DNA from 4 places in the Shewanella sp. 0m-6 genome. Region 2 is predicted to be linked to each of the others. Evidence: predicted binding sites of a transcription regulator. Region 2 holds the regulator's gene; each other region holds the start of a gene.

Region 1 (8,399 bases), 140 kb from region 2:
CGGGTAGCCAACAATGGGTTAAGACCCGAGTGCACCAAAGTATGGCGCAAGCAGTCGATGATTTTCGTGGTAAAGAGATGCAAATTCTGGCGACCACCTTTTCTGATACGGCCGTCGATTTTAGAGACATTGATTATACCCGCCCAACCGCCATCATTTTGGGTAATGAACGTGATGGCGTGAGCCCTGAAGGCATCGCTAGCGCCGATCAACATATCATTATCCCTATGATAGGCATGGTGCAATCGCTCAATGTGTCAGTAGCTGCAGCGCTTATTATGTATGAAGCCCAGCGTCAACGCACAGCTGCAGGTATGTACGGTACACGCAAACTTGATGATGCTTACTGTCAAATAAAGCTATTTGAAGAAGGCCACCCAATTTATGCCAAAGCCTGCCGCCGTAAGAAACTGCCTTACCCTGCCATAGATGAAGATGGCCAGATTGTCGCGGATGAGGAATGGTGGCAAAAAATGCGCGCCCCTTCAGACTAAAACTAAGCATAAGGCTAAAGTTAAAGCTCGGGCTCAACCAAAATTAGCAGCACTTAGACCAATCAATATTAAGTGCTGATATTTTGCATCCCTAACAACTCAATCCCCCGCACGTTCAAATCACCCGCTACAAATAACACTCTCAACCCACCACAACAAAATTGTAACACCCGTTTGAAAAAGTTTGTCTTAGATCACATTTTTCGCCATACTCAATATTGCAGCAGCCTGTTAAACGAACGATTAAAACAAAAAACACTGCAACAGGTTGAATTGGAATCAACAATTATCAATATGGAAATGCGATGGAATCTTCTATGAAAACCCCAATTGAGATGCTTGAACATTGGGTTGAAAAACAAGGCGACCAGGTTTATCTAAAGCAGCCTATTGACGGTCAATACAAGACGTTTACCTGGCGCGATGTGCAAACCAAGATGCAGCAAATCGCCGGTGCTCTTAGACATTTAGGCCTAAACCCAGGCGATAAAGTCGCTGTTCTCTCTAAAAACTGTGCCGAATGGTTTATTACCGATCTTGCCCTAATGCACGGCGGCTATATCAGTGTACCAATTTACCCCACGGCGAATGCCGACACTATTCGCTACACCCTTGAGCACAGTGAAGCCAAAGCAATTTTTATCGGTAAGCTAGATTATTGGGCCGACCAAGAAGCGGGCGTTGGTGGCGATATTCTGCGTATTGCCATGCCGTACGACACCATGCCCTCGCAGTACCATTGGGATAAAATGCTTACCTTAGGTCAGCCATTAATTGATGCGCCTTTGCCTACAGCCGAGCAAGTGATGACCATTATCTACACTTCTGGCTCAACCGGTAAGCCTAAAGGTGCGATTCAAAACTTCGCTAGCTACACCTGGACCTGCACCGCAGTTGTGCGCGATCTTAAAACCGGTGTTGAAGATAGATTGCTATCTTATCTTCCACTGGCGCACATTACCGAGCGTGTTGCCATTGAAGGCTCATCTTTTTATTCTGGCAGCAGCGTTGCCTTTGTCGAGAGCCTAGATAGCTTTGTGGCCGACGTGCAACGCGCCAGGCCAACGGTATTCTTCTCGGTACCGCGCCTGTGGAGCCTATTTCAAAAGAACATTATCGACAAAATTGGTTACAGTAAGCTTAACTTTTTGCTTAAAGTGCCCATCCTAAGTAGCATCGTTAAACGTAAAATCCATCAAGGATTAGGTTTAGAGCATTGCCATTTACTTGGCTCAGGCTCTGCCCCCATCCCACCATCACTTGTTGAGTGGTACCACAAAATTGGCCTCAATATCAGCGAGGCCTGGGGCATGACAGAAAACTGCGCCTATTCCATTATTAACTACCCATTCGATGCCCGTAAAATCGGCTCTGTTGGTCGCGCAGTTGAAGGTTGTGAAGCCAAGTGTTCCGATGTCGGTGAACTGCTAGTTAAGAGTCCTGGCCTAATGCAGGGCTATTATAAACAGGAAGAAGAGAGCGCTAATTGCTTCGATGAAGATGGTTTCTTCCACACTGGTGACTTGTGCACCATTGATGATGAAGGCAATGTCAGCATTACAGGTCGTGTTAAAGACAACTTTAAAACCTCGAAAGGTAAATATGTCGCGCCTGTACCTATCGAGCGCAAACTGGCACAAGACCCACATGTTGAAATGATCTGTGTTATCGGCTCAGGCTTACCTCATCCTGTCGCTTTAGTGCAACTTTCAGAAGGTGCCAATGTGCAACCTCGAGAAGAAGTCAGAGCATCATTAAAAGCCACCGTCGACTCTGTTAACCCCCATCTTGAATCACATGAGACTGTTGATGCGATTGTGATTGTGAGTGAACCTTGGGATGTTGAAAATGATGTATTAACACCGACACTCAAAATAAAGCGCCATGTACTTGAAAAGAAATTTAGTGAAAAAGTAGATGGTGTACGCGGTGGTAAAGTCTGCTGGGAAGATGAAATCTAGATCTTTCAGGGTGTCAAATTAACCCATAACGACACACTTTAAGGTGTGTCGTTTTGTTTTTGTGACAAACAATCAGCAATTAACTAAATTTAATGAGTAAGAAGCAGTTTTTGATTGCGCAATTTTTGAAAGAAACTATTCTTGCCATCCTTTCAAAGAAACCCAAATTATAGAGTTAACCATGTTTATTTTATTGTCGATACTCGGCGGCTTTTTAATTCTAACAATAGGCGCTGAAGCCTTAGTTCGAGGTGCAAGCCAAATTGCACTCAGATTAGGACTTACACCACTTATTATCGGTCTCACTATTGTAGCTTTTGGTACTAGTGCGCCTGAACTCGCTGTAAGTGTAAAGTCAGCTATTGCGGGCAACAGTGGCATTGCATTGGGTAATGTCATTGGCTCAAACATCGCTAACATCGGTCTTATTTTAGGTATTACAGCGCTTATTCGTCCCATTAAGATTGAGTCTCAAATGGTGCGCCGTGATATTCCTATCATGATTGGCGCCTCGCTATTATTTTGGAGCCTATTACTCGATGGCGGTTTAAGCTTCTGGGACGGCGCAATTTTATTTGCGTTACTTGTCGCTTATTTAACTTTCAGCTATTTCACGGCTGAAAAACAAACTGCTGATGACGTTGAAGATACCAAGCAAAATCCAATGTTGTCAGTACTGTTTATTGTTATCGGTATCAGCATGCTTGTTGGCGGCGGTATTTTATTCGTTGATGGCGCGGTGGCTATGGCTAAGTCGTTTGGTATCAGCGAAGTGATTATCGGCTTAACTATCGTTGCTATTGGTACCAGTATGCCTGAGCTTGTCACCTCAATCGTGGCAGCACTTAAAGGCCAGAGTGATATCGCCATTGGTAATGTTGTTGGCTCTAATATCTTCAACGTACTCGGTATTCTAGGTGTGACAGCGCTTATTCACCCTATTATCGGCAGTGAAATTAGTAACCTGGATTGGGCTGCTATGATTGCCTTAGCCGTGCTATTACTGCCATTTGCCTACACAGGTTTACGTATTGGGCGCCGCGAAGCAGGCTTATTAATTGCTGGTTACTTCGCCTATATCGGCTACATAGTATTACAAGCCATATAATTCGCCCTTCCAGCAAATGCTGAAATAAATAGGCCTAACGTGCAATCTGCAAGTTAGGCTTTTTTTTGCGTTATTTTCACTGTTATCGCGACACTCATACGCGCAGATTTGCGTAAACCGATATCTCTGATAATATATGTATAAATTTACAGTGTTTGAGTGTTAACCGTTTGCAAAGACTCGATCTTGTTCCTATCACAGAGCTTAAGGGCGTCGCTAAAAAGATGGCCGAGAGATTAGCTAAGCTGAGCATAACAACAGTGCAAGATCTGTTGTTTCATCTGCCGCTGCGCTATGAGGATCGCACTCAAGTCTACCCCATTTCCTCGCTTTACCCGGGCAGTTACGGCACCATCGAAGCCGTCATTCAATCAAGCCAAATTATTCAAGGCCGTAAGCGCATGCTGACCTGTACGGTCCGCGATGATACTGGCAGCTTAACCCTACGCTTTTTTAATTTCTCAGTTGCGCAGCGTAACGGCCTACAGATCGGCATGACCATTCGTGCTTACGGCGAAATTCGCCGTAGTATGCATGGCGTCGAGATTATTCACCCTGAATATAAAGTGATATCTCCCGGTGAAGACCTGCAGCTGAGCGATACACTGACGCCGGTTTACCCCACAACTGAAGGCTTAAAACAAGCAAGTTGGATTAAGCTGACTGAGCAAGCACTTGCCATGCTGGATAATGGCGGCTTACAAGAACTACTCCCGCCTCACCTGCAGCCAAATAATTTGGATTTAAAGCAAGCATTACAGATCCTGCATCGACCTAATAATCAAGTGTCGTTATTTGAGCTGGAACAAGGCACCCATCCGGCGCAGCAACGCCTCATTCAAGAAGAATTGCTGGCCCATAACTTGAGCATGCTACGCCTGCGTCAACGTAGTAACCGTGACAAAGCGGTCAGCATGCATGCCACAGGTCAGTTACTTAACCCTTTTTTAGCCTCGCTTCCCTTCAAGCCTACTGGAGCACAACAGCGGGTAGTTGCAGATATAACCCAAGACTTAGCTAAGCATGAGCCTATGATGCGCCTCGTTCAAGGTGATGTGGGTTCGGGTAAAACCTTGGTGGCAGCCTTAGCGGCATTGCAAGCGATAGAAAGCGGGTACCAAGTGGCCATGATGGCACCGACGGAGCTATTAGCCGAACAACACGCGCTAAACTTTGCCAGTTGGTTTGAACCTTTAGGCCTAAAAGTTGGCTGGCTTGCGGGAAAACTAAAAGGTAAGGCCAGAGCGCAATCGTTAGCTGATATTGAATCTGGCGATGCCCACATCGTCATTGGTACCCATGCTATTTTCCAAGAGCAAGTGGTGTTCAATAAGCTGGCGCTGATTATTATCGATGAGCAACATAGATTTGGTGTACATCAACGTTTGGGTTTGCGCGAAAAAGGCATTAGTCAGGGCTTTCATCCGCACCAGCTGATCATGACCGCCACCCCAATTCCGCGAACTTTAGCCATGACCGCCTATGCCGACCTCGACACCTCGATTATCGATGAACTGCCGCCGGGAAGAACGCCGGTTACAACCGTCGCAATTTCTGAGCAACGCCGAGAGGAAGTGATAGACCGAGTCAGACAAGCCGCCATTAACGACAAGCGTCAAACTTACTGGGTATGCACCTTAATCGAAGAGTCTGAAGTGCTCGAATGCCAAGCGGCAGAAGACACAGCAGAAGAACTTAAACGTGCCCTACCCGAGTTAAAGGTTGGCTTAGTTCATGGTCGTATGAAGCCTGCCGAGAAACAGCAGATCATGGCTGACTTTAAAGCCGGCGAGCTAAATTTATTAGTGGCTACAACAGTGATTGAGGTTGGTGTTGACGTACCTAACGCCAGCTTGATGATTATTGAAAACCCTGAACGATTAGGTTTAGCACAGCTGCATCAGCTTAGAGGCCGTGTTGGCCGTGGCGCCGTTGCCAGCCACTGCGTGTTGCTTTATAAGGCGCCGCTATCGGCTACTGCAACCAAAAGGATTGGAGTGCTCAGACAGAGTAATGATGGCTTTGTTATTGCGCAGCAAGATTTAGAGATCCGTGGCCCGGGTGAGGTACTAGGCACAAAACAAACGGGTATCGCCGATATGAAAATTGCCGATCTAATGCGAGATCAGGCACTTATTCCTCATGTACAAAAACTCGCTGTTCACGTTATGCAACAAGCCCCTGCTAGCGTAGACCCGATTATTGAACGCTGGTTAGGCGATCGTGAGCAATTTGTACAAGCATAAGCTGCTATGTCAGTCAGTTTTATAAATTAAATATCCTTAATAGAGCTTCAGACTATAGACAATCTCCTGGATTTTTGCAGAATGGATTGAAGCTATACTTTTATCATTAGTCGTATCACTGCCCAGTGCAGAGGAGTTACAATGCAACTCAGTCAAGAAGATAGAATTTCGCCACAGGAAAAGACCTCTGGCACCAATGGCCTGGCTATTTTGGCTATCGTTGTCGTTGTAGCGCTATCTGCAGGTGGCTACTATTACCTCAGTGGTGATGCTCCAATTGAAGAACCACTCATTATTGCCCCTGTGGTGATCCCCGACCCAATCCCAGAGCAGCCACTAGAAACCGAAGCTGTGCCAGAGCCTGAAGTCGTTGAAGTTGAAGCGGTACAGCTACCAGAGGTTGATCCTGTAGCTGAAGTCGAGCCTTTACCCGCTTTAGCTGACAGTGATGGCTATGTACACCAGAAAGTGACCGCTATTGCTGATGGTATGGCAATTGAGCCACTATTGATTGAAGACAACATCGTCCGCCAGTTTGTGGTTTTTGTAGATAACTTAGCTCAAGGCGAATTGGCGCGTAAAGTGAGCCCACTGCAAGCCCCAAGCAATAGCTTTACCGTATCTGAAATTGCCAATAAGACCTATATCAACCCAGATAGTTACCATAGGTATGATCTATACGCTGACTTCCTTTCAAGCTTAAATGATCAAGAGTTAGCTAAAACCTATAAAGAGATGACTCCACTACTGAGTGAAGCATTTAGCGAACTAGGCTATAGCAAGACTTCGTTTAATGACCGTATGCTGCAAGCTATCGAGGTGATGTTGGATGCTCCTATTATCGAGCAACCGATTGAATTAGATGGTGTTAGCGTCAACTATCAATTTGTTGACCCCAAGCTAGAAGCCTTGCCTAATGCGCAAAAGTTGATGATTCGTATGGGCCCTGAAAACGCGCGTAAAGTGAAGTCGGCACTGCGCCGGCTCCAGAAGCAATTAAGCTAACGCCAAGTTTTCTCTTCTATATCCTATCAAAAAGCCCTGCATTAACAGGGCTTTTATTCAATTCCAACATTTTATTACCCAATAGCTACCTACAAGCGACAGCTGTATCATAAAAGGGCTTATTACGCCCACCATTTATGATGTAGAATAATCAGCTTAACCGCTACATTTTGATCGCCAACAGGCACTTGTATCCTGTTCGGTCAAAACTATCTTTTTATTAGTCAGGGCAATACGAAAGGATATTCGTATCTGAGGCGATGCAATTGAAGTTCAGCATTCTTTCATGGGGCGCATGGTCGCCGCACTATCAACACGCTTCAGATTGGCTCAACTGGCCACACGGTGTCATCGATGACGCTATACAACTCAGTGCCGCCCCCAAATTGGCCCATGTGCCAGCTATGCAGCGCAGGCGTCTGAGCAAACTCACCAAAATTATTCTTGAGGCCGTAAACCAATGCTGCCCTGCTGAGCAATGCCGTAGCATTTTTGCCTCCCAACACGGTGAAATTAATCGCACCATTGGCTTACTTAACGATATCGCTGAGCAATCGCCATTATCGCCAACAGGGTTTAGCCAATCGGTACATAATACTGCCAGCGGTATTTTCAGTATTTTAACTGGCAATCAAGCTCAATCGACCTCTATAGCTGCGGGTAGCAACACGTTTTCCCAGGCATTTATCGAATCCTATGGTCAGCTACATGCAGATCCAGAGCCATTATTATTAGTCTATGCTGACGAGCCTGTGCCTGAAGTTTATCGCCAATTTGCCCATGAGCCAGAATGGCCCATAGCAGTGGCTTTTATGCTAGCCCCAGCTAACGACACACAAGATGCACTGGCCACACTAACGTTAACTCCTTTGGATGAACAAGCTGAACTCGACAACGAACTCAGCTTTGCTCTATTGCTATCGAGTTTGGCAGCTCAACACAATATCAGCGGAAATTTGTCTGGTTGGCACTGGGACCTGAGCTGTGACTGAACCCTTTATGAATAAGTCCGCTGCCAATAAGCCCATCAATGACAAGCAGCCTCTGGCTCCCAAACTAATGGGCATAGCTTACGCCCCACGCTGGCTTGGCGGCACCGCTTGCTACATCGCCTTTGGTCTTGGTGGATTGCTAAGTTCACTGACCATATTGCCAATACTTAGATTTTGGCCTGGTAACCGCCAGCAACGCATTGAGCGCGTACAAAGAGCCGTGCACATCATGTTTAAAGGCTTTGTCAAAATGCTCACTTGGGCCGGCGTTATCAAGGTTACTCACGGAGACTTAAGCCGCCTCAGCAATGCTAAAGGGGTCATTGTCACCGCTAACCATCCAACATTAGTCGATGTGGTTGTGTTAATCAGCTTGATGCCTAATGCTGGTTGCATCGTTAAACAGGGGCTATGGCGTAACCCCTTTTTACGCGGCGTTGTCTCTTGCGCTGGCTATATTCCTAATCGCGGTGCGGAGTTACTTCTGCAAGACTGTAAATCAGTGCTTGAACGCGGCACTAACCTCATCATCTTTCCGGAAGGCACACGCACCAAAATAGGTGAGAAAATTAATGATTTTGCACGTGGGGCCG
Region 2 (8,399 bases):
CAAACTCAACCGTTATGGTTCTGTTTTTATCCACTACGACAGGCTGATAAACACTGGCGGTACTTGCGGGTTTACCGTTAATACCCAATGCGTCGCAAAGCACGTCATATAAAGGAACAAGCGCAAAACCAAACCCAAACATGCCCACAGCGCCAATAATTAGCATGGCGAGCAATTTGCGATTGGCGTTACGCTTCATCTCAGTCATCTTTATTTCACCTCTGGCGGGGTGGTAAATGAGTGATATGGCGCAGGGCTAGGAATGGTCCATTCTAATCCTTCGGCGCCTTCCCATGGTTTGGCTGGAGCCTTTTCACCACCACGAATACACTTAATCACTACGGCTAAAAAGATCAGCTGCGAAAGGCCAAATGCGAAGCCGCCGATCGATACAATCTGGTTCACATCAGCGAACTGGATAGCATAATCAGGAATACGCCTTGGCATTCCGGCTAAGCCTAAGAAGTGCATTGGAAAAAACAGCACGTTGACTGAAATTACCGAACACCAGAAGTGCCAGCGCCCTAAGGTTTCGCTGTACATATGGCCGGTCCATTTGGGTAGCCAATAATAGGCCGCTGCCATGATGGAGAATATTGCTCCAGTCACCAATACATAATGAAAATGCGCCACCACAAAGTAGGTATCATGGTATTGGAAGTCAGCAGGAGTGATCGCCAGCATTAGTCCCGAAAAGCCCCCTATGGTGAACAAGATAATAAAGGCCACCGCAAATAACATGGGAGTTTCAAAGGTAATAGAACCTCGCCACATGGTCGCAACCCAGTTAAATACTTTTACGCCTGTCGGCACTGCAATCAGCATGGTGCAATACATAAAGAACAATTCAGCAAATACCGGCATACCCGTAGTAAACATGTGATGCGCCCACACCAGGAACGACAAAACGGCGATACTCGCAGTGGCGTAAACCATCGATGAGTAACCAAATAAGCGCTTACGGCTAAAGGCTGGCACAATTGCCGAGATGATACCGAATGACGGCAAGATCATGATGTACACCTCAGGGTGGCCAAAGAACCAGAAAAGATGCTGGAACATGACAGGATCCCCGCCGCCGGCGGCATCAAAAAAGCTAGTGCCGAAGTATTTATCGGTGAGTACCATAGTCACTGTGCCAGCGAGCACAGGCATGACCGCAATAAGTAAAAAGGCGGTAATTAACCAGGTCCAAACAAATAACGGCAGCTTCATCCAAGTCATACCGGGGGCACGCATATTGACGATAGTGACGACCACATTAATCGCGCCCATGATTGAGCTAATCCCCATGATATGAACTGCAAATACAAATAGAGCGGTACTGTCAGGGCTATAGGTTGTCGATAGTGGTGCGTAGAATGTCCAGCCGAAATTGGGGCCGCCACCTTCCATAAAAAGTGAGCTTAACAAAATGGAAAATGCGAAAGGTAGGATCCAAAAGCTCCAGTTATTCATTCGCGGTAGCGCCATATCGGGAGCACCAATCATCATCGGAATTAGCCAGTTAGCTAGGCCTGTAAAGGCCGGCATCACAGCGCCAAATACCATCACTAAACCGTGAACAGTGGTCATCTGGTTAAAGAAGTTGGGTTCGACTAATTGCAATCCGGGCTGAAATAGCTCTGCGCGGATCACCATTGCCATCGCGCCACCGGTTAAAAACATAATAAAACTGAACCAAAGATAGAGGGTGCCAATATCTTTATGGTTAGTGGTTAACAGCCAGCGCATAATACCTTTTGGCGCGCCATGGTGGTGGTCATCATGGCTCACGTCGTTAGCGGCTGGTGAGTCTTGTGTAATTGTGCTCATGTTAATCCCTTACTTTCCGTGACCATCAACATCAGAAGCCTGAACGGCATCACCAGAGTTATTACCCCAGGCATTGCGCTCATAAGTCACCACTGCAGCAAGCTGTTGTGGTGTAAGTAGCGCGCTAAATGACTGCATTGCCGTACCAGGTTTACCATTGATAACAATATCAAGGTGAGCGGCTACAGGGCCTTTGATGATTGGGCTACCCACTAATGATGGGAACGCTGGAGGTAGGCCTGTCCCCGCTGCTTGATGACAAGCCGCGCAGCTAGTCATATAGACTTTTTCCCCCATGGTCAGGAGTTCATTCATGGCTAGGTCACCTAATGGTGCCGTTGTTAGTTCTTTAGTTACCTCGTCATCAGCTTTGGTTTCTGAGGTTGTATCTTGATTAACCTCAGCTTGTGTTGCAGGTGAGGTCGCAGGTATTGCACTTGGAGTCGCTGGGGTTGTATCTACCGATGTTGCTGGCGTGGTCGTATCTGAGCTTACGTCGGCTGCTTGAACAGTGTCGCCTGAGTTATTGCCCCAGGCATTGCGCTCATAAGTCACTACGGCAGCAATTTCAGTTGCAGTTAACTGGCTAGAAAACGCCTGCATAGCAGTGCCCGATTTACCATTTAATACAATATCGATATGCAGCTGAGCAGGCCCTTTAATAAGCGGGCTGCCAATAAGAGAAGGGAATACGCCAGGTAGGCCAGCACCATTAGGCTGGTGGCAGGCAGCGCAGCGTGCAAGGTAGACTTGCTCGCCTTGCGCCATTAATTCTTCCATTGTTAGCGTTTGCGATAGGGCAGCCTTTGCTGCCACTTCGGCATTGCTGGCGGCTTGTTGTTGTGCAATCAGCCAAGCATCAAAATCTTCTTCTGATAAAGCTTCAACAACAATAGGCATAAAGCCATGGTCTTTACCGCAGAGCTCGGCACATTGGCCACGATAAGTGCCCGGTTTGTCGATGCGGGTCCAGGCTTCATTAATAAATCCTGGATTAGCATCTTTTTTAACGGCAAATGCGGGTACCCACCAGGAGTGAATAACATCATCTGAAGTCATTAAGAAACGTACTTTACGATTAATCGGTAGTACCAGTGGCTTATCTACCTCTAAAAGGTAGTTTTTACCTTTTGCTTCTTCGCCATCTATCTGCGCTCTGGGGGTAGAAAGCAGACTGAAAAATTCAACATCTTTGTTGAAATAGCTGTAATGCCATTTCCATTGTGAGCCGGTAATCTTGATGGTGAGGTCAGCATTACTTGGATCTTCCATAGCAATCAATGTCTTGGTTGCGGGAATAGCCATAAGTATAAGAATAATAAAAGGTACAACAGTCCAAAGGATCTCGACTTTAGTACTTTCATGAAAGTTGGCGGCGACTGCGCCTTTTGATTTGCGGTGGTTGATCATAGCGTAAATCATGATGCTAAAAACCACGATGCCAATAGCACAGCAGATGTAGAGAATAATCATATGGAGGTTGTAAACCCGCCCACTGATATCCGTAACACCCTCTGTCATATTAAGCGGCATTTCTGATGCAACAAGTACGGGCGAAAATAGCAACGCCAGCACACAATACAACAATTGCTTCACTAGACTTCTCCTCTGTCCACAAGACAAAGAAGAGTCACACAGTAAGTCTCTGCTCTATGTAAACTCTTCAGTTCCCAAAAAAGCAACGATGACTTCAAAGTGCGCGAGTGGCTTGCCTATCGAGTCGCAATTAATGGGATCGCGACACAGGCTATTGTATTCAGTGCTATTCACTGCTGGTGTAACCACGTTGGCACATACGGCTGAAATATATCAGGCCAATCTCAGTCTAAGCTTTAAATTCAGGACTAATCCCAGAGCAAAGACCGACAACTAAATCGCTCGGATATAACAAAATATCGTTGTTATGACTTCCTACACTACTTGGTGTTTAAATATTGATCAAGATCACTTTTTCAATTATTGATAATAAAAAAGCCCTCGAATGAGGGCTTTAGAAAATCGTTTGTACTAGAAGGCGCTTACTAAAACGCACCTCCTAGTCATCATGTATTAGAAAGCGAGGAGATGTTCTGCTTAATGAACAGCACCAAACAGGGAGGCTTGACCAAAAGCACTATCCTGCATATTGATTGAGCGACAAGATTGTTGCTTATTTGTGTTATCAATCGAATGTTCAATGACAATGCCGACAGCGCGAGCGCTTTTGGCAACGATTTGTAGGCGTCGATTGTCACGAGCATCTAAAGAGTTGGTCCAAGTAATCACCGCACTTGAGGTACCGCTTGTTAAGGCTTTTTCCATTGCCCAAAGTGTTTCCACTTCATCTTTAGCATGAACCAGTAAAATGCGGTCCATTCTTACACCTGCAGCTGCTAGCATCTGCTTGTAGCCAATATTCGGCGGGCTAATCAGTACAATCCAGCGACCCTGTTGGCTCAATTGTGAAAGCTGAGCACTGATCTGGTTCAGCTCATCACGCCCTTGAGTTTGGGTCACCATAGTCGTGATGTCATTACTCGTGCTGCTCACCATATTGGTCGATGGCATATCCTGCCACAGTCCAGGGTGACGAGGACTCGTTCCCATTAGTTTGTTCATTGCCAGTCTCCATTACGGATCACACCAACGGCTAAACCTTCAATACTTAAGCTTTGGTTTGCTAGATCCACTTCAATTGGTGAATACTCTTCGTTCTCAGCATGTAAGAAAACTTTGTTACCCTTTTTCTCAAAACGCTTAACGGTAACATCATCTTCAACGCGTGCTACAACCACTTGGCCGTTACGTGCTTGCTGTATTTTGTGTACAGCCAGTAGATCACCTTCTAGTATGCCAATATTCTTCATACTGTCACCACGGACTCTGAGTAAGAAGTCTGCTGATGGCTTGAACATGGCAGGATCGACTTTATAGTGTTGCTCGACATGCTCTTGCGCAAGAATCGGTTCACCTGCAGCAACTTGGCCGATAAGGGGTAAACCTAAATCTGCATCTTCAGTGTCTTCTTGGGTTAACTTAATACCGCGAGACGTGCCCGGCATAATTTCAATGCAGCCTTTTTTAGCTAAGGCTTTTAAATGTTCTTCAGCAGCATTGGCTGACTTAAAACCTAAACGTCTAGCGATCTCGGCACGGGTAGGTGGCATGCCAGTATCAGCAATATTACGTTTAATTAGCTCTAAAATTTCAGCTTGGCGCGGTGTAAGTGGTCTCATGGTTAACCCTGTCTTTCTATACAGTAACTGTTAGTATATACAGTATTTTTTTGAGTGCAAGTAATAACCAGTTATATTGTTTTTTGTGGGATCCAGTTTCAAATGAAATAAATCCAGCGATGTGAAACTCGTTATTGGACAGCGTCTGAAATTAACTAATATTTTGCTGGACATCAGCACTTATAAATTTAGATAAGGCCTCCGGATGAGAATTCGATGGGAAGGGGATTTTTGAGTGAATATATAAATTAGTCTTAGCTCATTTATGCCCATTACGTGCAACCAGCTAGGAAGGAATCCTTCCTCGTTGCCTAAACTGTTCATGCCCCTTTATTAGCTACAGGCAATAAGCAGGAAAGAACAGTGAAGAGTCTGTTGGCCTACTTTTACGAATCGATAAGCAATAATCACGAATTACTTTCGATTCAACATCAATACTCACTTTGCTCATTTCTGTGCGCGTTTATCCAGTAATACTTTTGTAGAGTGCAGATAAATCAATAGCTTTTCTTCAACAAAAATTAAATAGTAGGTTTATTAAATATGCATGCGCTTTTTGCCAAATATACGCGCATGCACACTATACAAATGTTGAACTAAGCCGCTGCGCGGGGCCTAAAAAATATTCAATCGAGTGTATAACCTACATTGGATCAGTTAGACTTAAAGAAATGCGAAGGAGCACAACAATGACAACGGAATTTCAATGAAAAACTTACCTTCTACTAGATATCAATTGATAAAACCTGCTCTACAGCCCAGAGCCAGCATCAAAAAAAGCAAATCCCTATAGCATAAAGCATACCAATTAATCTGGATTCAGCATCGACTAAGTCCAACAAGCGATTTGTGCCTTGCAAACAGCGCAACGCACAAATACTAAGACGTTATAAGCACAAGGAAGTTTTCAGATGATCCGCAACTTTCTAGAGACAGAGAAACAAATTCAGCATTCAGCACATGATGGAAAAGGTGCTGTAGAGTTGTATGAAATTTGGGGTAAATCAGATTTTATCAGCGGATGTGATTTTATTGATAGGCAAATTATACCGCCAAATTCTACTGTTGGTTATCACAAACACGGTAACAATGAAGAGATGTATATCATTCTTGAAGGTAGCGGAACAATGACTATTGCAGATCAAGAATATAGAGTTAAAAAAGGAGACATGATTAAAAACCCTCCTTTTGGTGAGCATGGATTGGTTAATGATTCAAACGAAAACATAGAGTTGTTAATCATACAGATGAGTATTGAGTAGTGTGCTTATAACAAGCAGCTAAATCCAGACTCACCAAGGCTGTCATGCCATTTGCTGAACAAATCGCCCGCCAGCACATGGTTCACTTATTAGCAGGGCGTTATGCAGTCGTGAACCGTTTCGAGTATAGGAAAATATAATGAGTGATAGTTGGGATGATTACGCAGATGGCTGGGATTCAAATTCAGATGTAATCGAGTATTCTAATAAGGCCTTTGATTCGCTGTGTAAATTCATAAGTTTAGATGGTTTAAATGTTTTAGACTTTGGGTGTGGAACTGGCCAACTAACTGAAAAAATAGCTCATGTTGCATCTTCAGTTGTTGCAATTGATTCCTCACCAAAGATGATTAAAGTTTTAAAGAATAAAAATATTCATAATGTAAACTCACTATCATGCGAAATTTCAAGAAACTCGATCAATAACAATCCTATTTTTGAGTCAGGTTTTGATTTAATTGTTGCGTCATCCGTTTGTGCTTTTGTGCCAGATTACGAGAAAACGTTATCTGATCTTAAGCTTCTTCTAAAAGAAGGCGGTACTTTTATCCAATGGGATTGGAAGCGAAGCAATGGAGAAGATGATTTCGGCTTTACCAATGAAATAATTACTGATGCATATTCAAAGGTAGGCCTTTCTGTTGTTCGTGCTTCAGAGGCGTTTTCTCTAACAAGTGAAAAAGGCACTATGAAAGTTATAATGGGAATAGCAAAAAATGCATAATCGGGTAGCCGGGGGTATCTAGCCTCCAGCACCCATACCACCCTGTATGCGGATCCGCACTACCTCTAAATGAGGCCTGTAATTCGCTGAAATTGAGAGTTTCATTTTGGCTGGATTTCTGGTGGTAAATTTCACATTATCCCGGATCAAGCCGATATACCTATCTGGATTTCGCCCCTTAACTTATTGATTTCATATTAGGGGGAATTTCACTTGAAACTGGATCCCACATTTTTGTGGGATCCAGTTTCAAATGAAATAAATCCAGCGATGTGAAACTCGTTATTGGGTAGCGCCTGAAGGTATCTCTTTATCTCAAGCGTTCATTAGCTGACTTTGTTGCCTACTCATTTAGTATCTCGGGTGCGTTTGTTCCATAGACAAATAAGTCCGCGCAATTGAGCCTCTTGCGCCCGCTGTTGGTTCAACTTTATTTCCTTGCACTTTTACCTGACAGCTACCAAAGCTCGAACGAGAAGAAGGGAGTGGTAAGCAACAAGGCATTTGCTCTACTTTATACTTGCTGAAGACCTTGGTATGTACAAAAAGGCTAGGTGTAGTTTGCCGAACACATACCTTAAAAACAGAGCCCAATCAAAGGTTGGGCTCTGTTTCGAGATCTAAGGTGCCAGCTGATTAACCTTATTAACTGCTAAGATTAACCGCCGCAGCCATCAGAACTTCTGGAGTTGATATAGCGAACATCTTTCGCTCTGTCATAATTGGCAGGATCGAGCGTGTCATGCTTTTTGATGAATTGATAAAGCATATCTGCATCAATAAAGCCGGTATCTCTCGCCTTTTCCTTTAACTTGGGATACTTATTACCGCCCGCAGCGTTATAGCTAGGGAGGGTAAATCGATATTTATCTGTTAGCTTGAAGGGCTTATCACCAACAGTTCTGATATCGACATCTTTAGCTTTACAGTCAACGGTCATCTTGATACCGCTAAAATGGGCAAAGCCTCCAGAGCCTCGAGTCTTAAGCGCAACCCTAGACAAATACTTCTTTAGTTCGGCTCCATTCATCTCGGTTACAGTCACGCTGTTGGAAAAAGGCTGCACCTTAAGCACATCACGATAGCGAATGGGCCCTTTCTTTATGGTGGCTCGAATACCACCTGAGTTTATGATCCCAAAATCTGCGGGGATAGGAAGCTGAGTTTGAGCGTGCGCAATCATCACCCCCAGAGGCGTAGCTTGGTAACGAACAATCTTACGCTTACCAATGAAGTCCGCCTTTGCAACACCAATCTGTTCTCTCAACTTCAGCTGCCCCTTACGCTGATAGGGCCGAAGCAGTTCGAGGGTTTCCTTATCCTTAGGCGTTAGCATATGAGGCGGATAGTAGGAACCAAACTTGGTTTCTGTATTCACTGGTA
Region 3 (8,399 bases), on a different contig from region 2:
TTCGCTGCATCGCCCATCACTTCGATGAGTGTTGGCACTAACTTATAAAAGAAGCTTTCAGTTGCACCTAGCTTATTACCGTGACGGACTGCACGACGAATAATACGACGCAGTACATAGCCGCGGCCTTCATTTGACGGCATAACGCCATCCGCAATCAAGAAGGCACATGAACGAATATGGTCAGCAATCACACGTAGCGATTTGTTTTCAAGATCTGTTACACCAAGAATAGCGGCCGCTTTCTTGATTAACGCTTGGAAAATATCAATCTCATAGTTTGAATGTACACCCTGCATAATGGCAGCGATACGCTCAATACCCATACCAGTATCAACAGATGGCTTAGGCAGTGGCTTCATCTCACCGTCAGCTTGACGATTGTACTGCATAAATACGATGTTCCAGATCTCAATAAAGCGATCGCCATCTTCTTCAGGTGTACCAGGGCGTCCACCCCAGATATGATCGCCATGATCATAGAAGATTTCAGAACAAGGTCCACAAGGACCTGTGTCGCCCATTTGCCAGAAGTTATCTGATGCGTAAGCTGCACCTTTATTGTCGCCGATGCGGATAATGTTTTCTGCTGCAACGCCAATTTTCTTATTCCAGATTTCAAACGCTTCATCATCTGTTTCATAAATAGTGACGCAAAGACGCTCTTTTGGCAGCTTTAATTCTTCAGTAAGGAAAGTCCATGCAAAGTTAATCGCTTCTTCTTTGAAGTAATCACCAAAGCTAAAGTTACCTAACATTTCAAAGAAAGTATGGTGACGAGCTGTATAGCCAACGTTATCTAAATCGTTGTGCTTACCACCCGCGCGTACACAGCGCTGTGAAGAAGTTGCACGAGAGTAACTACGCTTATCAGCACCCAAAAACACATCTTTAAACTGGTTCATACCCGCATTAGTAAATAGTAGGGTTGGATCGTTCACAGGAACGAGCGAACTACTATCAACGACCTGGTGACCATTTGTGCGGAAATATTCCAAAAAAGCACTTCGCAGTGCTGCAGTGGTTTGATACATGAAACCGTCCTGAATTAGGTTGTGCAAATAGCTCCAAAAGAGCTGAGTGATAAATTTTTATGGATAGCATTATAAGCAGAGTCATGGCTAACAACCAGCCCTGTTGATACAAAACTGTGTAGTGGCTAAGAAATTAGCGCCCTGAAGCTTGAATGAGTCAATATAAGAAGATAACGGAATCTGCTAAATACTTGCTAGCGCATCAAATGTAGCCGTTTGTAGTTCGTCATAAACACAGTTGCGCAATGGGGAATATCATGACGCAATGAGTTTGTCGCTATCGAAGAGTTTTTAGTTGCAGAAAATAGAAATCTTGGATTAGTAATCTAGTCGAGCTCTCTTACGAGAATGGTCGCGGCGCACAGAGTTATTCATCGTGGAATAAAACTCATAGCGCAACCGGGAAATGCATAGCTGAAAGGCTCAGCTATGCATTTAGAGTGGGCTTAAAATACTTCGCCAGTCTCTAAGTCAACGTTGTCACCGGCTGTATCGGCAGCCTCAGCAGTAACCTTCTCACCTTTGCCTAACAGCATAGCGCGTAGCGTCGTTTCGATTTCATCTGACACTGCAGGATTTTCGATTAAGTACTTACCTGCGTTTGCACGGCCTTGACCAATCTTATTGCCTTTATAGGCATACCAGGCACCTGACTTTTCAATTAGCTTATGCATAACACCTAAGTCAACGAGCTCGCCAGTTTTGTTAATGCCTTGGCCATAAAGGATCTGAAATTCAGCTTGTTTAAATGGCGCAGCAATCTTGTTCTTAACCACTTTTACACGGGTCTCGTTTCCGATCACTTCTTCTCTATCTTTAATCGCACCAGTACGGCGAATATCTAGACGAACTGAAGCGTAGAACTTAAGTGCGTTACCACCCGTTGTCGTCTCTGGATTACCAAACATAACACCAATTTTCATACGAATTTGGTTAATGAAGATTAGCAAAGTGTTTGACTGCTTAAGGTTACCAGCAAGCTTACGCATCGCTTGGCTCATCATACGCGCCGCAAGGCCCATGTGAGAGTCACCAATTTCACCTTCGATTTCAGCTTTTGGTGTCAATGCTGCTACCGAGTCAACGACGATAACATCTACAGCACCACTGCGTGTTAATGCGTCACAAATTTCTAGTGCTTGCTCACCGGTATCAGGCTGAGAACAAAGTAGGTTATCGATATCAACACCTAGCTTTTTAGCATAAATAGGGTCTAGAGCATGCTCTGCATCGATAAAGGCACAGGTTTTTCCCTGCTTCTGAGCTGCTGCAATCACTTCTAGGGTCAGTGTTGTTTTACCTGATGACTCTGGACCGTAGATTTCAACGATACGACCCATAGGCAATCCGCCTGCACCTAAAGCAACATCCAAAGATAATGAGCCAGTAGAAATCGTTTCTACGTCCATTGAACGGTCTTCACCTAGCTTCATGATTGAGCCTTTACCAAACTGCTTCTCAATCTGACCTAAAACGGCGTTCAGTGCTTTCTCTTTATTTGGATCTATCTTCATTCTGATATCCTCTGGATCACAGTGCTACACGGTATTGGCACTGAATTTTCATTTGGTGACGACTCATTTTAGCCTTGGCTAGAGCCTCAATATGAAACTAGTATACTGTACAATCATACAGTATCAAGTGCTGTGTAAAAATATTTTACAAAAAGTTTAAAATCAATCATTTAGGAGCATCTAGCATTTTTGCACCGTAATTTATTGCTGAAACACTGTAAGAATTCCGCCTAATCTAGACAAAATATTGTTAAGATTAGCGCCAATATTGTTTCAGGCGCTTTTAGCCGCCACAGTAAATCACAGGCAAAACAAATCGATGACCGCTATTGATCCGCAAAGCTTAGAAAAACATACCCCAATGATGCGTCAATATTTGACGTTAAAAGCCCAACATCCAGACATGTTGCTCTTTTATCGTATGGGCGATTTCTATGAGCTCTTTTATGAGGATGCCAAACGAGCCTCTGAGCTACTAGGGATCTCATTAACCGCACGAGGTAAAAGTGGTGGAGACCCGATTCCGATGGCAGGTCTGCCCTATCATGCGGTTGAAGGTTATCTGGCCAAGCTAGTGCAACTTCGTGTTTCGGTAGCGATTTGCGAACAAATTGGCGATCCTGCGACCTCTAAGGGACCGGTTGAACGTAAAGTAGTACGTATCGTTACCCCTGGAACCTTAACCGATGAAGCCCTACTGCAAGAAAGACAAGACAACTTACTTGCAGCGCTTTACCAGGGTAAAACCGGTTACGGCTATGCAACTTTAGATGTTGCTTCAGGTCGTTTTGTCATTACTGAACTTGCCAATACTGAAGCGCTTGAAGCCGAGTTACAACGGACCAACCCCGCTGAATTACTCTATAGCGAAGACTTCTCTGAAATGAGTCTAATCGCTGCAATGAATGGCACTCGACGCCGACCAGAATGGGAGTTCGACTACGACACTTGCCATCGATTACTGCTCAATCAGTTCGGCACTAAAGATTTAAAAGGCTTTGGCATCGAAGACGCGAGACTGTCACTCCAAGCTGCAGGCTGCTTAATGCAGTACGTCAAAGATACTCAACGTACCGCACTACCACATATCAACTCGATTGTGCGTTTTAATCAATCTGACAGCATAGTGCTAGATGCTGCAACGCGTCGTAACTTAGAGCTAACGGTGAACTTGCAAGGTGGGCGAGAAAACACCCTCGCCTCCGTGCTCGATAACACTGTTACGCCTATGGGCAGTCGTATGCTGCAGCGCTGGTTACATCAGCCACTTCGTGACCATGATATTATTCGTGCAAGACAGGCCTCGATTGAAGAGTTGCTGGGTAATGGTCACTATGAAGTGCTATCGGAAGATTTAAAAGCCCTTGGTGATATTGAGCGAATTACTGCACGTATTGCCCTACGCAATGCCCGTCCACGAGACTTTGCTCGCTTACGTCAAGCGCTCGCATTACTACCCCAGTTGCAACAAACGTTAACTCAAGCTACTGCTGCACACCTTAAATATCTATCGCAAGTGATTGGTGAGTTCCCCGATGAACTTGAGCTACTATCACGCGCCGTAGTCGATAATCCTCCGATGCTTATTCGTGATGGTGGTGTGATCCGTGAAGGATACAACGAAGAGCTCGATCAATGGCGTAAACTCAGTGAAGGCGCAACCGATTACCTTCATGAGCTTGAAGCTAGAGAAAAACACCAGACAGGAATTTCTACGTTAAAGGTCGGCTACAATCGCGTTCATGGCTACTATATCGAAGTCAGTCGCCGTGAGTCTGACTTGGTACCACTAAGCTACCAACGTAGACAAACACTCAAGAACACTGAACGCTATATTATCCCTGAGCTTAAAGAGCACGAAGAAAAGGTATTATCTAGCCAAGGTAAAGCGTTAGCGCTTGAAAAGCAGCTTTGGGAACAACTGTTTGATCTTATCTTGCCTAAATTACATGAGTTACAAGATTTTGCTAGAGCCTCTGCTGAATTAGACGTGCTATGTAATTTTGCCGAGCGTGCAGAGAGCCTGAACTATCACTGCCCAGAGCTATCAACTATTTCAGGGATCCAAATAGAAGCGGGTCGCCATCCAGTGGTAGAGCAAGTCAGCCAAAGCCCATTTATTGCCAATCCTGTGACTTTAAACAATCAACGCAAGATGTTAATTGTGACAGGTCCAAACATGGGCGGTAAATCTACCTATATGCGCCAAGTCGCATTGATTACCCTAATGGCACATATTGGCTGTTATGTTCCAGCAGAGCATGCCGTTATTGGTCCTGTAGATCGAATATTCACCCGAATCGGTGCATCTGATGATTTAGCCTCTGGCCGTTCAACTTTCATGGTCGAGATGACTGAAACTGCCAACATCTTACATAACGCGACCCCTAACAGCTTAGTGTTGATGGATGAAATTGGCCGTGGAACTTCAACTTACGATGGTCTTTCACTTGCTTGGTCTGCTGCAGAGTATTTGGCTACACACTTACAAGCAATGACGCTATTTGCCACCCATTACTTTGAGTTAACTCAACTGCCAGAGCAATTATCTAATGTGGAGAATGTGCATTTAGATGCCGTCGAGCATGGCGATAACATTGTATTTATGCATGCTGTTCAAGAAGGTGCAGCGAGCCGCAGTTATGGCCTACAGGTAGCTGCGCTTGCAGGTGTGCCTAATTGTGTGATTAGCGCCGCAAAGCATAAGTTGCATCAGTTAGAAAGCCGCGATCATGATAATCAATCCAATAATGCTCAGCAGCCTTTACAGCAAAGCATGAGCTTTTCAGCACCGGCGCCATCTCCCGCTTTGGAAGCATTAGCCAAGCTAAACCCGGATGAATTAACGCCAAGACAAGCATTAGATTATCTATACAACCTTAAGAAGTTGGCACTTTAATTGTTTGAAGTGCTCAGTCGCCATATTGCTTCAATATGGCTAAATTAAAGTGCACTGAATTAAAGTGCGCTGAGCTAAAGTGCGCTAAACGCCAAACATGAGATACTAAAAAAGCGCAGTTGATAATCAGCTGCGCTTTTATTTATACCCTTACTTTTTATACTCTAGATTACATTCTAGATTACACTCTGAAGATTGCTTCTACAGAAAGGCCTTGCGCCCCCAGTAAGTCCTTCAAGCGCTTAAGCGCCTCGACCTGAATTTGACGTACTCTTTCACGAGTCAAACCAATCTCTTTGCCTACATTTTCTAGAGTTGACGGCTCATAACCTAACAAACCGAATCGGCGCGCTAGCACTTCTCGTTGCTTAGTATTGAGTTCATCTAACCACTTAACAACGGACTTAGACATATCTTCATCCTGAACCTTATAATCTGGCCCTACGTTGTCATCATCAGCAAGTACATCTAATAAGGCTTTATCACTTTCGCCACCTAGCGGTGTATCGACAGAAGTAATTCTTTCATTGAGCTTGAGCATACGGCTAACATCTGCACTCGGTAAATCGAGTTGGTCAGCGATCTCTTCTGCTGTCGGTTCGTGATCCAGCTTATGTGCGAGCTCTCTGGCTGTACGCAAATAAACATTAAGCTCTTTGACAACATGAATAGGTAAGCGAATAGTACGAGTCTGATTCATGATTGCTCGTTCAATCGTCTGTCTAATCCACCATGTTGCATAGGTTGAGAATCTGAAACCACGCTCGGGGTCAAATTTTTCTACGGCACGGATCAAGCCCAAATTACCTTCTTCGATAAGATCTAGCAGCGCTAAGCCACGATTATTGTATCGACGAGCAATTTTTACGACTAGCCTGAGGTTACTTTCAATCATACGATTGCGAGATTTCTCACAGCCTTTTAAGGACTTTCGTGAAAAATAGACTTCTTCCTCAGCACTGAGGAGGGGGGAAAAACCAATTTCGCCTAGATACAATTGAGTCGCATCTAGATTTTTTTGTAGATCATCTTGTACTTGCTGCTCAAGTTCAGCTTCTTTGATCTCTTGTTTAGTATCTTTATTCGTTAACTGATCTGCAGATTGACTTTTAGCGTTATCTGCTACAACGGCATTACTTACTCTGCCCATAATATCTCTCCCGAATTTCTAAATAAATTACTGCACGTTACTATCCTCCGATCCGCCAAATTGGCAACCTAACAAACATTAACTATTGTTTAGGCAAAAATTTTAAAGGGTTTACTGACTTACCATGGTAGCGGATCTCAAAATGTAGCATGACCCGATTAGTACCAGTATTACCCATTGTCGCTACAGTCTGTCCAATCGTGACAGCCTGCTTTTCTTTAACTAAGATCTTATCTGCATGAGCATAAGCACTGAGATAATCATCACTATGTTTGATGATAACCAAATTACCGTACCCTCGAAGTGCACTACCAGCATAAACAACTCTACCGCTTGCAGCTGCTTTAATCGCATCACCTCGATTTCCAGCGATCTTTATTCCTTTATTTCCCTGCTCTTTGGCAGAGAAAGTACCAAACACTTTTCCTTTTACAGGCCATGACCATTTGCTTACTTTGTTTGGAAGCTCGGCTGGCTTGTGGACAACCCTGTTAGCATCTTGTTGACTGCTTGTAACAGAATACGCAGGCTTAGGATTAGGATCAAGCTGTTTTTTTGACCTTTCATTCTGAGGACTTACAGATACAGGTTTAACACTAACCTGTTGACTTGAATCGCCTTTACTCGACTTAACTGGTTTTTTAGGCGCTGAATTAGTTGTTTTTTTAACACTTTGGCTATTTGTAACATATTTTTTAGAGCTTAAGCTCAAAACTTGTCCAGGGTAGATGGTATAAGGCTTTGGTAGACGATTGCTCTTAGCAATATCAACGAAATCTTTATTAGATCCCCATGCGATTGAATATAAAGTATCGCCTTTTTTAACCACATAACGGCTTGCCGTTATCGATCCTTTACTGATCGACGGCGTTGATGGTCCGTTCAAAGACTCCACAGGAGCGGGCCTATCAGCCTGAAAACTACAGCCACATAGCACCAGTGATAGGCAGACACTTAACAAACATACCAACCTCATTATTAACTCATCACCCCAAATCAACCTATTTCACTGTTTAATGCTTATGGAAAAAAACTATGCAAGTTCGCCATTAATAAGTGGCACGAAACGAACATCTTCAACGACTTCAGACGAATATTTATCACCACGACGTGTCACTGTTAATAACTGCTGCGCGGTTTCCCCAACCGGGATCACTAAGATGCCACCGTCAACTAACTGAGAGACCAATGCCTCGGGAATTGAGCTTGCTGCAGCAGTAACCATGATTGCATCATAAAGGCCTTTACTCGGCCATCCTTGCCAACCATCACCATATTTAAAAGCGATATTGTGTAAGTCGAGCCTTTTTAATCTTTGCCTAGCTTGGATCTGTAAGCTCTTGATCCGCTCCACAGTAAACAGCTGCGGTACTAATTTTGCCAAAATGGCAGCTTGATAACCTGAGCCAGTTCCTATCTCTAACACCTTTGTTGGCTTAGTTTGCAAGATGATCTCTGTCATTTTAGCAACAATATAGGGCTGAGAAATCGTTTGCCCTTGCCCTATAGGCAGCGCCGTATTCTCATAAGCTTTGTGACCCAGAGCAGCATCGAGAAATTGCTCTCTCGGGGTGTTTGCCACAGCCAGTAGTACCGCTTCATTACGGATCCCTGCCTCAAACAAACTTCTTGCAAGGTTCAATGCTGATGTTGAGGCGACTGGGTTCATATTTCTGTTATTCCAATAGTCCAAAATGTCATTTATTCGAACAGTGATGATACTGTTATTGGGCAATTCATTAATTTCAGCACGCCCCATGTAAACAAGGTCGTGCACCAATTAATCGTGGATCTGAGTTAGC
Region 4 (8,399 bases), on a different contig from region 2:
ATATAGAAGCGAATCTAATAAATAAAAACAAACGTAATCAAGCCGTATAAATAAAGCTAATACTTAGTTGTAGAGCGATGTAAAATGAGGCGGATAACAGCATTAAATGTTAATGGCAGACCGCCTAGAGCGGGGGCGTTAACTTATGTCGAAGTTTGTATCAAAAGCTTAAACGTAAAAAGTAGGCTGATATAAATCCATTTATCGAGCGTAAATTAATCATCACCCTAGTGTTATCGAAGTGAAGCCTGGATTCTCGACATTTAAGAATAAATGATAAAAGCTAAGCGTCCTCTGATAGAACGCTTAGCTTATTATTTTAAACTGCCAGCATAGTTAGAAAATGTGAATTGAGTTATGGAGCCGATTCAATTTTGGGCTTAGGTTTAAATAAAGCCAGTAGCGGAATTAAACATAAGTAGGAGACCAGTAAAAAACCGAACGTATACACGAACGCCGTTAATGTTGATTGCTGCTGCAGTATATTCTGCAGTTGGGCTATAAATGACGGGTCAGTGATCGTAGTACCTTGCATCTGCGCCGCGTTCTGTAAAACAGGGTTACTTGGCGAAAGAGCGCCGCCTAACTGGTTCCACTCTTGTTGCTGGATCCGCGAGAAATAGGTATTAACGATAGATATGCCGAAAGAGCCACCAATAGTTCGGCACAAATTAAACACCACAGCACCACTAATCGTTTCTTTCGGTGATAGGGTTGCATAGGCCAGCTGACTTAACGGTGCAAAAACCAATCCCATTCCCGCACCTTGTATAATACTCGGCAGTAAAATCCAGTAAATATCAATTTCAAGTGAATACTGAGTCATCAAATAGGTGCCAAGGGCATTAAGCGATAGGCCAACTGCGATAAGTAGCCTCGCATCGATTTTGTCCATGTAACGTGCCATTCCTAGCAAAACGATAGCTGATGCTAGGCCCCTTGGTGCCATAGCAAAACCAGTTGTTTCAACCGGATAATTCAATAGCTGTTCCAGCATCATGGGTTGCAGCTGAGTAATGCCAAACATCCCCATTGAGAAACCCGCCATCACAAGGCATGACATAGCAAGGTTACGATCGCGTAACAACCACACTGGCGCGATATCACTCTTAGTAATAAAAGAGCGCGCGACAAAGAAAACTATCGCAATTACGCTAATAATGGTGGCAAACAAGATGGTATTAGACTCAAACCAGGACTCTTGATTCCCTCGGTCGAGCACCATCTGCAACAAACCAATACCAATGGTCATTGCGATGACGATTGGCCAATCAATTTTAGGTTTACCTTTACCACCGAGCTTAACAAATAAGTAAATCAGCGTAAGGCAGACAGCGCCAACGGGGAGGTTCACATAAAAAATCCAGCGCCAATTCATATTCTCGGTAATAACGCCACCCAGTGTCGGCCCTAAAATAGGCCCTAGTAATATCCCGACACTAAACAGTGCCATGGCTTTACCACGTTGGCTTGCGGGATAGATCTGCACCATAATTGACTGAGACAGTGGGATAACCGAAGCCCCAAATGCTCCTTGCATCACCCTAAAGGTGACCATTTCAGCAATGCTATCTGCTTGTCCACAAAGTGCAGAGCTGATCATAAAGCCACTCACTGAAACCAACAGTAGATTACGCACACCAAATTTAAGCGCGAGGAAACTGGCTAGCGGAATAAATATCGCTTCAGCCATAGAATAAGAGGTCAGTACCCAGGTAATTTGATCAGACGTGACCCCCAATGCCCCCATCATATGCGGTAAGGCAACATTGGCGATGGTCATATCAAGCAATACCATGATGGCAGATAGCATTACCGCTAACGTGACGAGTTTGCGGCTGCTTTCACTCAATACCTGACTGTCATCAGTATTAGGCATTGTCTCTGAATTATCGCTCATGTTACTTCTCTTGATGCTTTGGTTGGCTATCAATCGTATCAATGGTTACGTTAGCACTTGCACCCACACGTAGTGGAAAGTCAGGATGCTCACTTTCGTTAGAGAGGCGAATTAACACAGGGAAACGTTGTGGCACTTTAACCCAGTTTCCCGTGGCATTTTCAGGCGGCAACAGCGTAAAGGAAGCGCCACTGGCCGGTGAAATGGCTTCAATTGTGCCGTGATAATCCACCTTAGGGTAAAGGTCTAGGGTGATTGTTGCACTCTGGCCTGCGGTCAATCGTTCAAGTTGGGTTTCTTTAAAATTAGCTTGAACCCAATACGTGTTATCAACAACTAAAGGCACAAGCGCTTGCCCTGGAGATACAACGCTACCAGCATGAGCACTTAATTTACCTAAAATGCCGTTTTTAGGCGCGAAAATATTAGTGTATGAAAGCGATAAACTTGCCTGACTCAGTGCTGCAGCCGCTTTTTTCACTTCTGGCGCAGCATTACCGTGCGCACCTTGAGATTTGATCAGTTGAGCCATGGTTGCCCGCGCGGCGATAACACTCTGTTCAGCTGCCGATAGCTTGGCACGCGAGTCGTCAAGTTGCTGAGCAGGCAACAACTCTTTATCGACTAAGTCTTTAATACGTTTATAGGTTACCTGAGCATCAGATAATTGAGCGACGGCACTTTTAACATTGGCACTCGCAGCAAGTATGGCATCATCGGTTGCCGCATTATTTTGCAGCGCCATTTCATAGGCTGCGCGAGCTTCATCTAGTTTAGCTTGAAAGGGAGCAGGGTCGATCTGCACCAATAAGTCACCTTGACTAATCTTTTGATAATCAGATGCATTAACACTGACGACTTTGCCGCTGACTTGTGGAGCGATGTAGATAATATTGGCATGCACATAAGAGTCATCTGTGCTCGGATAGTTTTTTTGATGTTGAATATAGAAATAACTCAGAGTAACAAGTACTGCGAGCACTACGGCTGCAAGAATAAGATTACGTACTAGATGGGATGGTGCTTGTGTTGAATTTTCGCTCATAATGTTAACCAGTCCGGTTATTCGACAGTCGTCGAGAAGGGGGTGAAGACTCATAACGCTTCAAGGCGTTCATTCGTCTCAACAAATACTAGTCCTAGTTTGTTTCAGTAACAATGTAAGTCGTTAAAAAAATTTAGAAAGTCCCCATCAACACTTAATGATAGGGATGTCTTTCCAGCGAGTGGTGTATTGAGGTGTTAGCATCTCTCTGCGCATTCCCCATTTCTGCGATATGCCCTGAGCTGCTAAAAACAGAGAATCTGTGCCATATTTAGCATTAATGCTATCTAATACCTGCATTCTATTGGGGTTTCTGCTGCTTTCGAACAAGTCCTGCTGCAAGTTTGCCTCACTACATAGATTAATCAGTCCAACGCCTATTTTGTAATAACGAATAGAGGAGTTGAATCTGACGATAGCCGCGCGTGTTGCAGCTTCTATCAATTCACACGTGTCATTCGTTGGATAAGCAAAATGATACACAAACTTAAAACCGCTAGGCTGCTCATCAAAAGGGGAATTAGAAGCGAAAATTAACATGCTTTGACAGAGTGAGCCTTGAGCCCTGGCTTTGGCCGCGGCGGTTGATGCATGCTTGCTTAACGCCTGACACAATGATGTTAAGTCGGTTATTCGGTTACCAACACTGCGGGTAGAAAAGATCTGTTGCTTGTCAGCTCGTGCTTCATCCCATGTTTTGCACACTTCGCCGTTCAACTCACGGACGGTACGCTCAAGCTCGATACTAAATTGCTTGCTTACGATACCGGCTTTCATCTGCGACAAGGCAAAAGCACTGTGAATATTCATCATCGCAAGTCTGTTAGATATACGTCTGCCAACCCCCCATACATCGTCGGTCTTCATGGTTTTTAAAATGGCAATGCGCTGTTCATCACAGGTAATGGCGCAAACACCTTTATAACCGGGTATTTTCTTAGCTGCGTGATTGGCGACCTTAGCCAGAGTTAGCGTCGAGCCAATCCCAACACAGACTGGAAGCCGTGTTTCCTTCCAAACTGCGCGCCTTATCTTCATCGCATGCTCAGTTAAACAAGGGATAACGGGGTAACAGTGCTTAAACGATAAGAATGACTCATCGATACTATAAATATGCTGCTCAGGAGCAAAACGGCCAATCACTTCCATCATTGCAGTAGATAGCGAGCCATAAAGCTCGTAGTTTGAAGATAAAGCGATAACACCTTTTTGCTCACACAGTTTTTGCACTTCAAAGTAAGGACCGAACTTGTTAATTCCAGCCTCTTTTGCCAACCTGTTAGCCGCAACAATGCAGCCATCGTTATTACTTAGCACTATGATAGGGCGGTTACGCCAGTCAGGTCTAAAAACCTGCTCAGCGCTGCAATAAAAAGAATTCGCATCGACAAGCGCATACATGGTTAGTCGTTCTCTAGAATTGGGCTTTTACGATGGCAGCGAATAGAGCGGATCACCACGCCTTCAACACTAAAAGTGTCGTGCTCGAGGATAGGCGTGCTCATGTGAGATTCATTGGCAGATAACAGCAATCTGTTCACCTTATCAATAATCTTACAAACAAATGAACCGTTAAAATTTGCCACGATAACGTCTTGATTACGCACATCAACATGCCTATCGACTATTAAAATGTCGCCATCGAATATGCCGACCCCCTGCATAGAGTCACCACAAGCATGGCCAATAAAGGTCGAGCTCGGATGCTCAATCAGTAATTCATCAAGACTTAACGGCAGTTGCTTGTAATCGGTGGCAGGGGATTCAAAACCTGTTATGCCTGCACTGGCTGAAATTGGAATTATGTTCATGCTAAAAAATAGTTAACTGTATATTTATACAGCATAGTGGTTTTATGTGATTTTGCGCAATAAGGATGACAGATTTCTGTGAGCGGTGTGATCAGATTGAACGCACGAAAGGTGGGGCGGTATGCCAAGTATGAGCAACGGTATTGCAGCTAGAGCGGGCTCTGGTGGTTAAGCCAACAACGCCGCTTTTATGGGGGATGTTAATGTCGTAAATAAAGCGGCTTTTGGTTCAATTTTTTCAAAATAACAGGCACAAAAAAAGGCCGCATTAGCGACCTTTTTTGTATATCAGCTTACGTTATTAGCGCTTGATTAAAGAGCGACTACGTTGCTTGCTTGTGGACCCTTTGGGCCTTGCTCTACTTCGAAAGTCACTTTTTGACCTTCAGTAAGCGTTTTGAAACCTTCAGATGCGATAGCACGAAAATGTACGAATACGTCAGCGCCACCGTTGTCTTGAGCAAGGAAACCGAATCCCTTGTCTTCGTTAAACCATTTTACAGTACCAGTAGTTGAGTTAGACATATGATGCCCCTTATTTAGTTTTAAAAAGTTCAACATTAACACTATGTTAATTTATTGAATTATATCATGTTACGCTAAAATATAAGGCAAACGTCTAGCTACAAAACACGGTTTTGATAGTGGAAGCTTTACTTGTACTTGATGCTGCATTTAATAACTCTCTGAACAACTGAGCGATATAATAACTGCTGTGCGTTTTTTGTACAGCGCTTTTTTGATTTATTTTGCCTTGTTTAAGCAATACCTTTATTTAACAGTTATATGCATATTTTCGTTTTAGACCGCATTGCTCCATTGAACTTTAGCTTCATTGACTTTGGCTAGGGGAAGAGCTGTCAGGGTAAGAGAAATAGGCCTAAACCTATCTCTTGCAATATGACTTCGCCTTGAAACCTTACAAAAATGTATAGTTCAGGAAAACTTGCGGAAAGATGTCTTAAGTAAAGTAGCCTCATCGACAAGGAAACCCCCTGTCTGCATTAAAACAAATGAGGATTTAACCATGAACAATACATCAGTTTTTAAAACAACAACTATTTCAACTCTGCTTGGACTGAGCGCCATGATGGCCATTGGCTCTGCAAATGCAGGTGATGCCCCTAAATCTTTTAATCAAGACACTGTCTCTCTACTTCAGGCTGTCGCATTGGCTGAAGCCAACACAGGCGGCGTAACGGTTGAAGCCGAGCGTGAAGTGAAAATGGGACACGTTTTCTATGAAATTGAATTAATCGGTAAAAACGGTGAGAAAATTTATACCGCAATCAACACACAAACCGGTGATGTTATTTTAACAGACAATCGTGGTCAGAATGATGATCATGACGCTGATGATAAATTAGAAGATGCATTGTATTTATCTGGCTTGAACAGTGGTCAATATTTATCGTTTGCAGATGTTGTGAAGCAAGCAGAAATACAATTTAGCGCTAAAGCGTGGAGCGTTGAACTCGATGATGAACACGGTAATATTTGTTATGAAATCAAGTTGATGACTGTCAATGGTAAGAAAGTTGAAACTGAAGTGAATGCATTGACAACAGCGGTGAGCAAATAATTCTCTTTAACACTTGAGCCGAATACTTGAGCCGAACAATGAATAGTTAAAAAAGGGGTGATCTTTGATGACCCCAAGGAGATCTAATGACTGAATCAACTGAATCAACTGAATCAACTGAATCAACTGAATCAAAAAATACCAACCAAGAAGCTGAGCCTTGCTCGAAAAGGTCGACGTCTTGGTTAAACAGTGTCAAATGCTGTATTAATAAAGTGAAACTGTTGCTTAACAAATCGAAACAATCGTCGTCAAACATACCATCAGGGCTTAAAATCCTTCGTGAAAATGGACCAAAAGCACTTATTGGTTTAGCCTCTTTCTCTCTGTTTTTCATACTAGGATTGGTTACGCTGGGCGCGAGCTTATTAGCTGGTATCGCAGCGGTGATTATGATGAAATGGCAACAGCATAAAGCGGAAACGATGCCAACTAATGTGGCAGAACCAACGCCAACTGAACAACAAAATGTCCCTATCGTTGCGGCTTAAGCGACAACGACGTTACCCTATGATCTGAGAGAGAACCGTCATGCGAGTGTTACTAGTTGAAGACGATGTGAGTCTGAGCACTTTTGTTGAAAAAGGGCTGCGTGAAGCTGGGCATCAAGTCGAGGTGACAGAAAATGGCAAATATGCGTTGACCCTATGCATGACGGAACACTTTGATGTGGCGATCGTCGATCGCATGTTGCCGGGCTTAGACGGATTGTCTTTAGTTAAGGCCCTTCGAGCTGCGCAAGTGGGAACACCTATCTTATTTTTGACCTCCTTAGGCGGGGTGGATGACCGTGTGCAAGGGTTGGAAGCGGGAGGTGATGATTATCTCACTAAGCCATTTGCATTCTCTGAACTGCTTGCGCGTGTTAGCGCTCTTTCTCGCCGGTCCGGATTGACATCAACCGACACTAAACCGCAACTGACTTTTGGCGATGTGGTATTAAACCTGTTTGAACATACCGCAACACGTCAAGGTAAGCTATTGGATTTACAGCCTAAAGAGTTTCGTATTCTAGAATTATTCTTGCGTCATCCTGGCCGCGTGATCACCCGTACTATGCTGCTTGAGCATGTATGGGATATTCATTTTGATCCTCAAACCAGCGTTGTCGAAACTCACATTAGTCGTCTTAGGAATAAAATAGAGAAGCCTTTTGGCGACACTTTGATCCAAACCGTACGAGGCGCAGGCTACAAGTTAGAACATCGACATATTGAGGAGGCTAAATGAAACGCAGACTCCTTGATATGTTGCAAAATAAAGTCTCACTTCAGCGAATCGTTAATCGACTCCCAATGTGGATGAAAAGCTCTGCTATCCAGCAAGGCGTGATGTTTGCTCTGGTGTCGCTGTTTAGTCTTGTGCTTATGGCCAGCGTGACCATTCTCTATGTTGACTATGAACTGGGTCAACAGAACAGTGAGATAGTCAAAGAATCAAAGCTACGGGCAACAGGTGATAAACACGATATCGACGAAGATCCGATTGAAGATGACGACATTATAGCGGTGCTTACCACAGGTTTTATTCTTGCTGGCGTTTTAGTATCACTCTTTACCATTGCCATTGTTGTCGCGATGAGCCGTGTCAGTCAGCAACGAATATCTCGTATTGAACAAGTATTGAACGCGGCGGCAGACGGTGATTTGTCGGCACGAACGGGCGAGATAAACACCTATAACGATCTGGCGAGAATATCGGTATCTGTGGATGAAATGCTTTCTCGTTTAGAAGGCTCTGTGGCGGCGATGAGCGATATTTCGTCCAATATTGCCCACGAGCTGAAAACGCCTATCACGCGTTTGAGGCACAATTTACTAACCTTACGTGACGAGGCTGATGCATCATCGATTGCGCAAAGTCAGAGCTTTAACAATGAGTTAGACCATGCCTTGGCTGATTCTCAACGTCTTGCTTCTATTTTTGATGCGTTGTTACGCATTACTCAAATTGAGTCAGGCGCGAGACGAAGCCGCTTCACGACAACGGATTTAACCCAGATTGTTGATACCGTCGCCGAAATTTATGTCGATGTTGCAGAAGATGCCGCAATGCAGTTGC

Evidence for each region. Region 2 encodes LexA, which represses DNA repair genes until DNA is damaged. Its sites were predicted from a motif close to TACTGTATNNNNATACAGTA; they were not measured.
Region 1: recG (ATP-dependent DNA helicase RecG) is a predicted target of LexA. The motif match lies at 3,698-3,717, and genes of this name have one in related genera.
Region 3: recA (recombinase RecA) is a predicted target of LexA. The motif match lies at 2,652-2,671, and genes of this name have one in related genera.
Region 4: ACVBJC_RS02115 (LexA family protein) is a predicted target of LexA. The motif match lies at 4,771-4,790, and genes of this name have one in related genera.

What each region holds. Positions count from the first base shown of each region.
Region 1 covers NZ_JBRIMD010000001.1:312,262-320,660, reverse strand. The annotation lists gene trmH (tRNA (guanosine(18)-2'-O)-methyltransferase TrmH) at 1-494, shown strand, start outside; gene ACVBJC_RS01400 (AMP-binding protein) at 800-2,455, shown strand; gene ACVBJC_RS01395 (calcium/sodium antiporter) at 2,637-3,563, shown strand; gene recG (ATP-dependent DNA helicase RecG) at 3,734-5,809, shown strand; gene ACVBJC_RS01385 (DUF3014 domain-containing protein) at 5,951-6,814, shown strand; gene ACVBJC_RS01380 (beta-ketoacyl synthase chain length factor) at 7,075-7,806, shown strand; gene ACVBJC_RS01375 (lysophospholipid acyltransferase family protein) at 7,874-8,399, shown strand, end outside.
Region 2 covers NZ_JBRIMD010000001.1:170,972-179,370, forward strand. The annotation lists gene ACVBJC_RS00760 (cytochrome c oxidase assembly protein) at 1-208, opposite strand, end outside; gene ctaD (cytochrome c oxidase subunit I) at 211-1,815, opposite strand; gene coxB (cytochrome c oxidase subunit II) at 1,825-3,411, opposite strand; gene ACVBJC_RS00775 (cell division inhibitor SulA) at 3,889-4,413, opposite strand; gene lexA (transcriptional repressor LexA) at 4,410-5,030, opposite strand; gene ACVBJC_RS00785 (cupin domain-containing protein) at 5,942-6,292, shown strand; gene ACVBJC_RS00790 (class I SAM-dependent DNA methyltransferase) at 6,432-7,016, shown strand; gene ushA (bifunctional UDP-sugar hydrolase/5'-nucleotidase UshA) at 7,675-8,399, opposite strand, start outside.
Region 3 covers NZ_JBRIMD010000023.1:62,625-71,023, reverse strand. The annotation lists gene alaS (alanine--tRNA ligase) at 1-1,034, opposite strand, end outside; gene recA (recombinase RecA) at 1,481-2,548, opposite strand; gene mutS (DNA mismatch repair protein MutS) at 2,868-5,447, shown strand; gene rpoS (RNA polymerase sigma factor RpoS) at 5,629-6,597, opposite strand; gene ACVBJC_RS15950 (peptidoglycan DD-metalloendopeptidase family protein) at 6,680-7,573, opposite strand; gene ACVBJC_RS15945 (protein-L-isoaspartate(D-aspartate) O-methyltransferase) at 7,631-8,266, opposite strand; gene surE (5'/3'-nucleotidase SurE) at 8,378-8,399, opposite strand, start outside.
Region 4 covers NZ_JBRIMD010000002.1:109,393-117,791, forward strand. The annotation lists gene ACVBJC_RS02100 (DHA2 family efflux MFS transporter permease subunit) at 356-1,900, opposite strand; gene ACVBJC_RS02105 (HlyD family secretion protein) at 1,902-2,945, opposite strand; gene ACVBJC_RS02110 (Y-family DNA polymerase) at 3,093-4,346, opposite strand; gene ACVBJC_RS02115 (LexA family protein) at 4,349-4,756, opposite strand; gene cspE (transcription antiterminator/RNA stability regulator CspE) at 5,069-5,281, opposite strand; gene ACVBJC_RS02125 (PepSY domain-containing protein) at 5,784-6,338, shown strand; gene ACVBJC_RS02130 (hypothetical protein) at 6,425-6,829, shown strand; gene ACVBJC_RS02135 (response regulator transcription factor) at 6,870-7,568, shown strand; gene ACVBJC_RS02140 (sensor histidine kinase) at 7,565-8,399, shown strand, end outside.